Regions from separate parts of the Planococcus sp. TJ-307 genome, predicted to be linked through region 2. Evidence: riboswitches for the same ligand, from Rfam matches in the RefSeq annotation. Region 2 holds a riboswitch; each other region holds the start of a gene.
The links. Region 2 has a riboswitch for S-adenosylmethionine ahead of AC4EHK_RS02815 (O-acetylhomoserine aminocarboxypropyltransferase/cysteine synthase family protein). Riboswitches for the same ligand answer to the same signal wherever they lie in the genome.

Region 1: it holds a riboswitch for S-adenosylmethionine, as region 2 does, so the genes downstream of both, AC4EHK_RS01650 (sulfite oxidase-like oxidoreductase) here and AC4EHK_RS02815 (O-acetylhomoserine aminocarboxypropyltransferase/cysteine synthase family protein) in region 2, are expected to answer to the same signal.
Region 3: it holds a riboswitch for S-adenosylmethionine, as region 2 does, so the genes downstream of both, mtnW (2,3-diketo-5-methylthiopentyl-1-phosphate enolase) here and AC4EHK_RS02815 (O-acetylhomoserine aminocarboxypropyltransferase/cysteine synthase family protein) in region 2, are expected to answer to the same signal.

What each region holds. Positions count from the first base shown of each region.
Region 1 is NZ_JBZDOJ010000001.1:342,347-346,871, reverse strand. Features, by position in the region: gene AC4EHK_RS01665 (ATP-binding cassette domain-containing protein) at 1-178, opposite strand, end outside; gene modB (molybdate ABC transporter permease subunit) at 183-866, opposite strand; gene modA (molybdate ABC transporter substrate-binding protein) at 863-1,633, opposite strand; SAM riboswitch class I at 1,806-1,917, shown strand; gene AC4EHK_RS01650 (sulfite oxidase-like oxidoreductase) at 1,999-2,661, shown strand; gene AC4EHK_RS01645 (phosphocarrier protein HPr) at 2,750-3,016, opposite strand; gene AC4EHK_RS01640 (BglG family transcription antiterminator) at 3,056-4,525, opposite strand, start outside.
Region 2 is NZ_JBZDOJ010000001.1:568,108-572,632, reverse strand. Features, by position in the region: gene metX (homoserine O-acetyltransferase MetX) at 1-662, opposite strand, end outside; gene AC4EHK_RS02815 (O-acetylhomoserine aminocarboxypropyltransferase/cysteine synthase family protein) at 675-1,967, opposite strand; SAM riboswitch class I at 2,069-2,184, opposite strand; gene AC4EHK_RS02810 (glycerol-3-phosphate acyltransferase) at 2,317-2,958, shown strand; SAM riboswitch class I at 3,082-3,198, shown strand; gene AC4EHK_RS02805 (methionine ABC transporter ATP-binding protein) at 3,338-4,369, shown strand; gene AC4EHK_RS02800 (methionine ABC transporter permease) at 4,359-4,525, shown strand, end outside.
Region 3 is NZ_JBZDOJ010000001.1:117,393-121,917, forward strand. Features, by position in the region: gene AC4EHK_RS00505 (1,2-dihydroxy-3-keto-5-methylthiopentene dioxygenase) at 133-669, opposite strand; gene AC4EHK_RS00510 (methylthioribulose 1-phosphate dehydratase) at 685-1,299, opposite strand; gene AC4EHK_RS00515 (2-hydroxy-3-keto-5-methylthiopentenyl-1-phosphate phosphatase) at 1,296-1,961, opposite strand; gene mtnW (2,3-diketo-5-methylthiopentyl-1-phosphate enolase) at 1,967-3,181, opposite strand; SAM riboswitch class I at 3,257-3,366, opposite strand; SAM riboswitch class I at 3,638-3,791, shown strand; gene mtnK (S-methyl-5-thioribose kinase) at 3,868-4,525, shown strand, end outside.

The DNA of each region.
Region 1 (4,525 bases), 230 kb from region 2:
TTCTGCCATTCAAGGAAATCGTACCAGCATCCGGGTGGACAATACCAGCCAGGCAATTCAATAGCGTGGTTTTCCCCGAACCGGAAGAGCCGACCAGCGCCAAGATTTCCCGGTCCAGCTCGAATTGCATTTTTAAACTGAAATGGTCCAATTGTTTTTGAAAATCAACTAAAAGCATGGGCTCATTCCCTCCCGATTCGTATGGCCGTTTTTTTGCGCCAATAATTGACCCAAGTGATCGCAGCGACTCCAAGAGAGGAAATAATCACTACCCAAAACAAGGCTTTTTCCATATCTCCTGCTTCATAGGCAAAGTAAATCGCTAATGGCACCGTTTCTGTCACCCTTGGAATATAGCCGGCAATCATCAAGGTTGCCCCAAACTCGCCGATGCCGCGTGCAAAAGCAAGAATCAGACCTGCCAGAATGCCCGACCAGGCCAGCGGAAACGTGATGGTCCGAAAGATGCGCCATTCAGAGACACCCATTGTCCGTGCCACATTCTCCCAGCGAGGATCTACTTTTTCATAAGCTGCAAGGACGCTTTGGTACATCAGCGGCAATGAAACAACAAATGAAGCTATGGCCGCACCGATCCAGGTAAAAACAACACGGAACCCAAACCATTGTTCCAGTAAGATGCCGAGCGGACCATTAGCACCGAACAAAACAATCAAACCAAAGCCAATGACCGTCGGTGGCAAAACCAACGGCAGCAGTATTAAGGCTTCCACAAAGCTTTTGCCGAAAAAGTCGCGCCTGTTCATCAATCGTGCCAGAGCCAGGCTGACCAAAAACACAAAAAATGTGGAAATAACTGCAACTCTCAACGACAGCCATAGCGGAGACAGATCATAGGGCATCATGGTGTTTCTCCGTTTGGCGCCAAAAATCCGTACTCTTTAAGAACTTCCTGGCCTTTTGGACCAGTGACAAAATCCAAAAAAGCTTCTGCGGTGGGCTGTTTTTGGGAAGCCGCTACGACAGCACCTGGGTAAACCACAGGACTTATTTGTCCGGGCACTTCGAGCGTCCCGGTTATTTCCTGGGAAATAACCGCATCGGAGGAATAGATGACGCCGAGTTCAGCGTTTCCGCTCTCGATATAAGTTACTACTTGCCTTGCATCTTTGGCATAGACAAGGCGGCCTTCAAGCGGCTGCCATAAATTTTGGTTGGCCAGCGCCTGCTTCGTATAATTTCCTAGTGGTACACTATCAGGTTCTCCGACTGCAATGGTTTCTTCTGTACTCATTAATGTTTCCACAAAATCGGCTGTTTCCGGAAACTTTTCGAGCGAAGCCAGGACCAGCCGATTTTCAGCGAAAGATACAATGCTGTTTGATTCGACAAGCTGCTGCGATTGAAGCAAATTCATATCGTTTTCACTGGCAGACAAAAACAGATCCGCTGGCGCCCCTTGCTCGATCTGGCTCCGCAGTTTGCTGGATGATCCATAATTAAAGCTCAGTTCAATATCGGGCTCTGCCTTTTGAAATTCCTCTTCCATCTTCCCCATTACTTCCGTCAAGCTGGAAGCTGTTGAAACCAACAGCTCCCCGTCGCTTGCCGAAGTGTTGCTGCAACCGCTCATGAAGAGCGTCAAACTTATAAGACCGATCATTTTTTTCATTTGGAGGACTCCTCATTTGCATCAAGTAACGTTTATTTCCGATGACCAAAATTCTCTACGTCTTTCTAGTATAACGCCAGCGAGAGAGAAGCTGAATAATTTTCCGAATAATCTTGTAAGAAGCGGATAGATTAGGTAAAATGAGGCAAGCAAAAAATTAAATACTGCACCATCCTTATCAAGAGAGGCAGAGGGAAATGGCCCGACGACGCCCGGCAACCGCCAGTTCACGAACTGGAATGGTGCCAAATCCAGCAGAGCTTAGAAGTTCTGAAAGATGAGGAAGAGAAATTCACCAACAGACAGCCACTCTTCCACTTTTCAGCGGAGGAGTTTTATTAATTTTAGGGAGTGATTGCATGAAGTTGAGCAAAGCCGAACGGATTAAACGAACACGGGTCCCTGTAGTGGATCCTGCGCTGGCTGAACGCCTGCCGCCTGGACAAGTCTTGACCGAGCGCTTTCCTGTTCTGCACGAAGGCGAAGTGCCAGAATACGACATGGCTACATGGACATTGAAAATCTTTGGGCAGGTCGACAAGGAAGTCACCTTGCATTACGATGACTTGTTGAAATTGCCGCAAACGACCGTGACCCGCGACATCCACTGTGTGACACGCTGGTCCCGCTTCGACAATACCTTCACCGGCGTCCGCTTTATCGACTTGATGAAAGAATTGGGCGTCACGCCAAAAAGCGGCTACGTCATGCTTCACGGCGATTATGACTACACGACCAATGTTGCTCTGTCAGACCTTGACCGTGAGGATGTGCTGCTCGCCCATTCTCTTGACGGCGAGCCCTTGACGGCCAAGCACGGCTACCCGCTGCGTTTTGTAGTGCCCCAATTGTATTTTTGGAAAAGCGTCAAATGGGTCCGCGGTATCGAGTTTATCGATGAAAATCAGCCGGGCTTTTGGGAACAGAACGGCTTTCACATGAACGGCGATCCGTTCCAGGAAGAACGTTTTTCCGGTGAAGATTTGGAAATTCCGGATGACGAATGGGAGAAAAAAGATTTCGACTGATTCCAAAGATTATTCCCCATGAAAGTTGTTTACCCACAAAGAACCCGAGGAATCAGAAATGATCCCTCGGGTTCTTTGTGGAAACGAGCTATTTAGCCAATCCTTCTTTTTCCATCACACTTTCAATTTCTTTGATGGCGTCTTCTTCGTCTACTCCCACAATACTCACTTTAAACTCGGAACCGTAAGCAATCCCCAAGGACATCACCCCTAAAATAGACTTTAAATCCACCGTCCTTTCCTTATGAAGCAAATTTACTTGTGAATCGAATTTATTTGCCAGACTTACCAGAATGGCAGCTGGACGTGCATGAATTCCTGCCTCGTCTGTAAGTGTAAATTGTTTTTCCACCATAATGCTTCATCTCCTTTTTTCGTCGAATATCTATTGAATTCAAAAGGCGATCACTTTCATAAACTCTTCGTAGGTTCTGGCTTTGATCAGCCTTTCAACCAGTGCGCTGTTATGAATGATTCTGCCAAGTACATCGTACATAAACTGCAAATCTTCCCGGCTGTCTTCCATAACATTCAGCAGACAGACAAATTGAACTGGCTTATCTTTCCATATAACAGGTTTTTTCAGCGTACAAACCGTTAAAAAAGTCGTTTTGGAATGCGGTGTGATGGGATGTGGTATGGCCACTAAATTGCCAAAGGAAGTCGGTGCGGCTCTTTCGCGCTCGTATATCGCCTTCAGGCAGCCTTCGTCTACCAATCCACGTTCGAACAGTCTTTCGGTTAAGAATTCAAGAATTTCTTCTTTTGAGCGCAGCTCTTTTCCGAGAAACATTAAGTCTTTTTGAAAATATGAAGTGATGTTTTGCCCATCCTTTAAAATGAACTTTTCAATTTTTCGAATGTCCGCCTCTCCCAAAATCGCATTGACGACAATTACGGGGATGTCCAATTCTTCCTGTATCGGAATCGAACTGATAATAAAATCAATGCCATCCAACTTATACTGTCCGAGCTTGTAATATTCGGTTGTGCCGGCTACATCTAGGCTATCGCCAAACTGAGACTTTAGTTTATAGTAAATCAATTGGGCTGTTCCCAATCCTGAAGCACAGACAATCAAGCATTTTTTCGGGACAATTTCAGATTTTCTACGCTCAATGGCAGCCGCAATGTGGAGGGCTAAATAGCCGATTTCGTTTTCATCAATGACTGACCCAATTGCCTTGTTTATGGCCAATCCTGCGATAATACCGGCTTCGAATGCCACGGGATAATTTGACTTAATGTCCTGCAACATTGGATTTCGAATGTTCATACCATATTTGTAGCGGTTTACAGCGGGTTTTAAATGAAGGCTTAAGGCGAGAATCAATTCTTGATCATCCAGAATGCCTAAATTGAGCTTTAATTCAATGCTTTCCAAAGCCCTTCTCACCAGCTCTGAAATTTCTTGTTGGATTACTTGTTTGACCACTTTTTCACCTGCTGCCGGATGCGCAGCTATTTTGGTGCCAAGTAAATGCATAGCAATATAAGCTACTTCCTCCAACGGAAACTCAACAGCAAACCTCTCCTGCACCTTGCTTACAATCTTTTCAGCTACTTTATATTCTCTTTGCTTTATTATTTCATCAACGTCTGCTGGGAATAACGTAACGTTATAGCCTTCTTTTAGCCGTTTATAGGCGATGGCCAAATGAATCACTAAATTGTTGATAGCAATGTCAGATACAAACACCTCATTTTCTTGAATTTGCTCCATGACAAGTGCAAAGATGACATCCAGTTCCTCTTGAGACAAGGAAGCAAAATGAGGTTTGAATAATTCATTGATCGGTTCTTCACGGACAAATACATATTCCGCTATACAGAAACGGCGCTTCAGCTCATTTGCGTGAACCCG
Region 2 (4,525 bases):
CCAAATCGCTGATTAAACATATTGCCGCTCCGATAAGTAACCATGCCTGCCATTCGTGCCACTTCAAAACCTTTTAAACGAGCAGAATCTTTATACTTTCCACCATTAAATTCACTGTCACTTTCTATTGCTAGTATGCCGATGTGATTAAAAGCGACACCGTAATCACTGTAATAGGGGGTTACGGCTAAAGGAAAAACCGCATCGATGAATTCAGGGTAAGATCTTCCCCATTCCAAGGTCTTCATTCCACCTAACGAACCGCCAATCACACCTTTGAGATGGTTGATGCCAAGCTTTTTGAGTGCACAGTATTCAGCGCGTACCATGTCACGTATGGTCAGGGTTGGAAACGCAGCATGGTAGGGATTTCCCGTTGCCGGATCTGTCGATAAAGGACCCGTTGATCCGTGGCATCCTCCAAGAACATTAAAGGTAATCACTTGAAAAATAGTCGTATCCACCGGTTTGCCTGGTCCAATCAACCCAGCCCACCACCCTGGATTGCCCTCTGTGCCAATTGCATATTGGTCGCCTGTCAATGCATGGCAGACTAGGACAACCGGAGATTCCCGGTCTCCAAGACGTTCATATGCAAGTTCAACATCGTTTAAAACCTCCATTGAATCCAGGGTTAACGAGCCGATGGAGACTGTTTTCATGAAAATCCCTCCTTATGCATTTTCCAATACGGCTGCCTGAATCGCTTGCTCCAAATCAGCGATCAAGTCTTCTGCATTCTCCAACCCGACAGACAAGCGAATTAGCTCCTCTGTTACGCCGGATGCTTGTAGTTCCTCGTTGTTCAATTGTTGATGCGTAGTCGAAGCCGGATGAATGATCAGTGATTTAGCATCCCCTACATTGGCTACATGAGACCACAGATGGACGCTGTCAATCACTTTCCGGCCCGCTTCACGCCCGCCTTTAATTCCAAAATTGACAATTGATCCATAACCGTCGTTTTTCAAGTATTTCTTCGCCAGTTGATGAGAAGGATGATCTTCAAAACCAAGGAAATTCACCCACTCGATTTGCGGGTGTTGTTTCAAATAATCGGCGACAAGTTGGGCATTGCTATTGTGTTTTGGAATGCGCAGGTGCAAGGTTTCCAACCCTTGCAACAAAGCATGGGCACTTTCCGGACTGAGGGATGGCCCAAAATCCCGAAGCAGTTGAACACGTAACTTTGTCGCAAAAGCCGCTTCCGGTACATCGATGCCATACCGCAATCCGTGGTATGTTTCGTCCGGCTGTGTGTAATTCGGAAAGCGAGGATTGTCCCAATTGAACGTTCCCGCGTCTACTGCCACTCCGCCAATTGTCGTGCCATGCCCGCCAATCCATTTTGTAGCGGAATGAATGACGACATCTGCTCCGTATTCAATGGGATTGCTGCCATATGGCGACGCGAAGGTATTATCGATCAATAGTGGAATTCCATTTTCATGAGCAATGGCTGCTACTTTTTCTACATCAAAGACATTCAAGCTCGGGTTGCCAATAATTTCACCGAATAGAACTTTGGTTTTATCTGTAATCGCCGCTTTGAAGTTTTCGGGATTTGTCGCATCCACAAATTTTGTCGTAATGCCATAACGCGGCAACGTGTTCGCCAATAAATTGTATGTTCCGCCATACAGGTTGCTGTCTGCCACAATTTCGTCTCCAGCTTCTGCTATATTCATAATGGAAAAAGCAATGGCCGCCATTCCGGAGGACAAGGCAACAGCTGCTGTTCCGCCTTCTAATAACGCTACCCGCTGTTCAAAGACATCGACCGTCGGATTCATGATACGCGAATAAATATTGCCGGTATCCTTCAGTCCAAAAAGATCCTGTGCATGCTGAGTGTCTTTAAAAACGTAAGAAGTAGTTTTGTAGATGGGAACCCCTCTTGATCCTGTCGTAGGATCCGGCTGTTGTCCCCCGTGAAGCAATAATGTTTCTGGTTTTAAGTTGGTCATTTTCCATTCCCCCTATTTTTTGTGGATACTATTCATGCAGAAAGGGACAGCAAAAAGCCCCCTTCGGTTAAGAAGAGGGCCGTAAATTACGGAGTTTCCTCCTCTTATCTGTCAGAACCTGTCGATCAGTTCTGTAGGAATTAGCACCTTTCCAGACAAAATGTCTGTTGGTTGCCGGGCATCACAGGGCCTATCCCTCCGCCACTCTTGATAAGAGTATTTGATTTGGTTTTTCATCTTGTTGAGAAGTATAAAAACTTCAGCGCTTTTTGTCAAGCGTATTAGTCAAAAAATTTTGAAACCTTCCTTTCACTCAAACGTTAACATTTAGTATAGAGGAGGAATCGGTATGCTGGTTTGGATTTTGCTATTATTCGTTGCAGGCTATATCATTGGTTGTTTTCACGGATCCCTTGCTGCACAGGCTTTGTCAGGAGTTAACGTAAAAAAAGAAGGCGTGAAAAATTCCGGTGCATCCAATGCTGCGATCGTATTGGGCTGGAAATATGGATTGCTTGTTGCATTTATTGATATTTTTAAAGGATTTGCTGCAGTTGCAGGTCTCCGCTTATTATTGGAAACAGGAAACTTCTCAGCTGAAATGACTTGGGCTTTGTTGTTTGTGGCAGGTGCCGGGGTAGTTTTCGGGCACAACTTTCCCTTTTACATGAACTTTGACGGCGGGAAAGGAACCGCTTCAGTCATTGGCGTTATGCTCGCCCTCGATTGGAAGCTTGGGTTGCTTGGACTGATTCTGTTGATCGGCGTTTCGCTTGCAACAGACTACTTGGTAATTGGCGTATTTGTTCTTTATGCCGTTTATTTTGTCATTGCTTTTATTCCGGCATCTGGAGCTTGGCCCTTGCTGACTGCTTCGGCTTTATTTGCTATGGCCGTATGGAAGCATAATGAAAACATTATCCGAATAAAAGATGGTACTGAAAGTAAAGTATCTTCAGTTTTGCGCAAGAAATCTAGTACATCATCTTAAAGTAGATTTCACAGTGGTTTTTCTCACATTTTAAAGATTGTGAAATAAATCTCAAAGTTTTTCTTGACTTTTTTGTTATTTCACCATAAAGTAAGACTCACGAATCGAATAGCATACATCACTTTCTTATCAAGAGAAACCGAGGGACAGGCCCTGAGACGTTTCGGCAGCAGATTTGTTTAACCGCAAAAACTGTGCCAACTCCTGCAAATGCCATTTAAGGCATTTGGAAGATGAGAATTAGATGGTTTCAACTGGAGCCCTCTTTTTTCTTATGGATGAGAAAAAAGAGGGCTCTTTTTTGTCTATTATCTCAATCAGCATTTGAGACACCGTCGATTTGATACAATTCATTCCAACCTAAGGAGGCACCATCACCATGATTCAATTCGAAGGCGTCGCCAAGACCTACCAATCAGGCAAACAGGAAATCCATGCCTTGAATGGCATTGACCTGACCGTCGAAACCGGAGAAATATACGGAGTTATCGGCTTTAGTGGAGCCGGAAAAAGTTCATTGATCCGCACGGTCAACCTGCTCGAACGCCCTACCACAGGACGTGTAATGATTCAGGGAAAAGACATATCCACCCTATCCAGCAAGGAAATCCGCACCATCCGAAAAGACATCGGCATGATTTTTCAGCATTTTAATCTGCTGAATTCAAAAACGGTTTACCATAATGTTGCGATGCCGCTTTTGTTGGCGAAAACACCAAAAGCGGAGATCGAAAAACAAGTAAAAGACCTGCTCGACTTTGTCGGTCTGGGGGATCAGGCACAAAAGTACCCAGATCAGCTATCCGGTGGACAAAAACAGCGAATCGGCATTGCCCGTGCGCTGGCTACCAACCCTTCCGTCCTGCTATGCGACGAAGCGACCTCGGCACTCGATCCGCAGACGACTAAATCAATTTTGGATCTGCTGCGCAAAATCAACAATGAATACAACATCACCATTTTGCTCATTACACATGAGATGGGCGTTATCCGGGAAATTTGCGATAAGGTAGCTGTGCTTGAAGCAGGAAAAGTCATTGAGCAAGGCAGCGTTTTCGATATTTTCTCGAACCCGCAACAACCTACGACAAAACGTTTTGTCCGCTCGGTAATGAATGATGAGCTTCCGGAATCACTGCTCTTGCAAATTCAGAACGCCAAAAGCGACAATGCGATTTATCGCCTCCAGTTTACTGGAAATTCGGTCGGCAAACCGTTCATGTCGCGTGTCTCGCGGGATTTCAAAGTTGATTTGAACGTGCTGTTCGGCAATGTTACAGAGTTGCAGGGCATTCCTTACGGCAACCTGATTGTTGAATTTTCCGGAGAGCCAAGTGAAATCCGGCGAGCCTTATCCTCTATTCGGGACAGTGATATTCAAATAGAGGAGGTCAATAACTATGTCAGTTAATTACGAACAAATCTTAGAAGCTTTATGGGAAACCATTTACATGACCGGCGCATCCTTCGGCTTTTCGTTATTGATTGGCTTTCCACTCGGCATCTTGCTAGTGGTTACACGCAAAGGCCATTTATTGGAAAACGAACCGATTTCCAAAGTGCTCAA
Region 3 (4,525 bases), 450 kb from region 2:
ATATCACTCTTTTCTATTTGCAAAATATATCTTGGAAATTATTATAGCTTAAAATTGGATAAAATATAAAAAAATTACCTATTTTTTCAAATAAAAAAAGATCCGACTATGTCGGATCTTTGAACCACCTTATTAGTTTTGAATGCTGTTTTCTTCCTGATAAACTGGTACCCAGCCTTCGGTTGTGACAAAGATGCGAACCGCTACAACTTTCCGGTCATCTGCAAGTGTGAAGTAGTGTGTGATATTTTCAGGTACCGAAATCAAGTCGCCTGGAGTCAGGTGGACTTCAAAAAAGCGTTCGTCTTTTCCTTGGATGATGAATACGCCATGTCCGCTAACAATATAGCGCACCTCATCATCTGTATGGATGTGTTTGCGCTGGAAGTTCTTCAATAACTCGTCCAGTTTTGGGTTGGAGTCTGACAGCGAAATAATGTCCGCTGCCTGGTACCCGCGGCGTTCTGAAATGTCGTCGATTTCGGTTTTGAAGGCTTGAAGAATCTCATCTTTGTTTTCATCGCTCAAATCAAATTTTTCGCGAAGGTGTTCGGGTAATTTAGTGTTGTCCCAGTGTTCATAAACAACTTCCTGCTGCTCCAAAAAAGCTGCAACCTCTGTTTGTGCTTCGATTGTTTCATTTGTTCCTTGAATTTTAATAATCGCCATTTTAATCTTCCTCTCTTATTTTAGGTGTAGTTGCAATGCCAATTGGTATTGAAATAAAAACTCACAGGCTTCAAGCAGCTTTTTCGCTTCAAAGCCATCTTTTCCCCAGACGGTAATGCCATGGTTGCGAATCAGTACCGCTCCTTTATCAGCAGTAACGAATGCGTCAAATTCTTTGGCGAGCATTGGAATATCTGCATGGTTGGGGATGACGGGAATGCTCAGTACCGCGTCCTCTTCCCACAATCCAAAAGCTTTGATCAATTCCTGGCCCTGAAAATCAATTTTTCCGGCGTCGCCGTACAATTCAGAAATGACATTATTGGCGACCGTATGGACATGGAGGCTGCACCCGGCGCTGGTCTTTCCATAAATTGTACAATGCAATAAGGTTTCAGCAGATGGTTTCAACGTTGTTTCAACAGCGGGCTGACCATTGGCATCGACAAGCAGAAAATCTTCATCTGTACGTTTTTTCTTGTCTTTGCCGCTCGCGGTTACCAGAAACTCGAGCGGTTCGTCCGCCACTTTGATGGCAAGATTGCCGCTGGTCCCCATAAACCAATCGCGCACGGCCAGTTCGTCTTTGACATCCGCCAATTCCCGCCACTTTTCATGCAAAAGGGTCATGACTTCACCCCTATATATTCATCAACAATCGCAATAACTTCGTGGAACGTTTCGAACGGTTCGTAATTGATGCCCGCTTCTTGGCATTTTTCAGCCAGCAAATCCCGAGCAATGACGAAATCCGCTTCTTTTGCAGCTTCCCAGTCACTGATGGAGTCTCCAATGACGATGCTTTTCGTGTCTTTGTCCAAAAGATCCCGGATGACAGATGGTTTGCAGCATCCGCAGCCCTGGCTTGTGCAGGCATCGTCGCAGCCATGCGGAAATTCCAGTTTGATAAGATCACCTGAAAAGTCAGCGCTGTTGCAGTAGATGTCATCAAAAGGTCCGAAAGGTTCAAGTAGCGGATGGACAAAGAAATCAATGCCACCGCTAACAATATACAAAGGCAAATTCTGCTTTTTCGAATAGGCGACAAAGTCGCTGAATCCTTCGCGTATTTCCGCCTGCTCCAAAACATAGGAAATAATTTCGTCTTTTTCCGAAACCGGGAGCAGAGAAAACATTTTCGCAACACCCTCGCGTATTGAGATGGATTGATCGAGAATCTGATCTTTGACCGGCACCCATCCTGATGGATCAAATTTTTCCATGATGGCAATAATATTGTCATTAGCTGTAATCGTACCGTCAAAATCACAAAAAATAATCGGTTTGTTCACTGTTTTCACCCCCATAGTTCAAGTGCTGTCTGCAATTCTTTATGCTGTTTGCCGGCATTCTGCAAGGTTTCTCCCTGCAGCACGGCGTCAATGGCTTGCCTGAATGCCTGTCCGCCGCCAGCTGCTCCAGCGGGATGTCCGTGAACGCCGCCGCCGGCATTGATGACGCTGTCGATTCCGTAATCCGCCATCAGCAAAGGCACAAGACCCGGATGAATTCCGGCGGATGGCACTGGAAAGCTGCGTTTTAGCGGGCTGTCCCGTGTCAGTTCTTTGCCGAGTGCCAGGGCTGCCGTTTTTTCCAGTGCAACACTGCCGTAAGGTGAAGGAAACAGCGAAAAATCAGCGCCGACATATCGGATCAGTTTTCCAAGGGCCAGCGGTGTCGCAAGGCCATAGAAGGCAGAAGAAGTGAAGGCACCGCTAAAAGCGGGATGCGCCATAAGCGGCAAGGCGATATCATCATCTTCAGCAAGCTCCTGCAAGACATCCAACCCATACGCATGAACGTTGAACAACAAGGCATCTGCTCCAAGTTCGCGTGCTCTCCGTGCTTTTCCTCGCAGTTCGGAAGTTCTCCCTGACAGGTTCACCGCATAAAGCGTTCGGTGTCCCGTTTCTTCATAGACATCATCAAGCACTCGTTTACCCGTGGTAATGCGGCTTTCAAAAGGAGTTAGTGGGTTATCAAATAGTATTTCATCATCTTTGACCAGATCCACGCCGCCTAATGCCTGCTGACGCAATTGAGCGGACAGGAAATCCAGGTCACGGCCGATGACGCCTTTAAAAATACTCATGAGAAGCGGCCGTCCTCCAACGCCAAGAGTGTCGCGAATTTCTTCGATGCCAAAGCGCGGTCCAGGAAAGTGGCTAAGCAGGTCGTGGCTAAACTCCAGATCCAATAGCTTTACTTCGCCATCCAACGACAATTTGCCGAAAACAGTAGTCAAAATGGCAGGCAGGTCAGCCGAAAAATTCACGCTTGGGTAGGCAATTTCAAGCTCTGCTTTTATTAAATCCGGTTTTAGCGGGTGGCGTTCTTGTTCAAATTCTTCGATGGACACGACATTTCCTTTATGGTGTTTCAGTTGTTCCTGTTCAAGCAGCGGCAAGTCAGTCCAAGAACCGATGGTTAGTCCCAAAGCGATGCCGTCCGCTTTTTTTTCGAACGAACCCGGTTTTCCGTAGACTTGATATGTAGCAGTCAAAACGCTCATGTATTCCACACTCCCATGCAAATTTTAAAAAATAAAAACCTCTTCAAATAAGAAGAGGTTAAGGGCGTTAACAACTTCTTATTTCTCAGCCACCGGTTCTGGCTGCAAGAATTAGCACCGTGTCCATCAATGGACCGGTTGCCGGGTATCATAGGGCTTGTCCCTCCACCTGCTCTAAATAAGAAAGATATGAAATTGGGTAAATATGATTTATTAAGTCAGACTATCGGTTTTTATCAATTGATATTCCACAAACCCGCTTCGTACGCGGAAAGCGTCTGCCTGAAACGATTTCTTCAACTATAAGATTAATAAAGTAATTCTGATTATTTCATGTGCGCAGAAATCTGTCAACTCCGTTATCATAAAATTGTTTTTATTGGAAAAATGGATTGACAGTTAATTCTGAATCGTGATAGGATTCTTTTCATAACTTAAATTAAATAACACGTAGTACTCTTATCAAGAGCTGGCAGAGGGATATTGGCCCGATGACGCCCAGCAACCGACCGTAATACCTTCGTGAGAAGGGGCGCTTTATGCGCCAGGATGAAAATCCTGCAAGGCACGGTGCTAATTCCATCAGAAATTTATTTCTGAAAGATAAGAGGCATGGAATCTCTTATTCTGGCCTCTTTCTTTTATGAAAGAGGCTTTTTATATTGCACATGAAAGGAAGATTTACAATGACACTTACGGTTCCCGCTACTTATAAAGCCTTAACGGAAGAAACAGCGATTGCGCTGGCAAAAACGGTTCATACATTTGACCCTGCTGCCCAATTGACTTGCCGGGAAATCGGCGACGGCAACTTGAATTATGTTTTCCAAATCGAAGATCCAAATACAGGAAAGCGGCTGATCATCAAACAGGCATTGCCATACGCTAAGATTATCGGCGAAAGCTGGCCGTTGACGTTAAAGCGCGCGACGATTGAAGCGAATGTCCTCAGAAAGCACGGAGAATTTGTCCCGTCACTCGTGCCAACAGTCTTTGCAACAGATGAAGAGTTGGCCATTACGGTGATGGAAGATTTGTCTCATCTGGAGATTGCGCGGGAAGGGTTGATCCACGGACGGAATTTTCCGAGATTGTCGCAGGACATCGGTGAATACTTGGCACTGACTTTATTCCACACATCGGATTACGGCTTGCATCCTTTTGAAAAAAAGCGTTTGGCTGCGGAGTTTTCCAATCCCGAATTATGCAAGATTACGGAAGATCTCATTTTTACAGATCCATTTTTTGATCTCGATACCAACGATTACGAACCGCAGCTTCAATCAGCGGCAGAAGCGATCTGGAGCAACCGGAAGCTTCAGCTCGAAGTAGCGAAATTAAAGA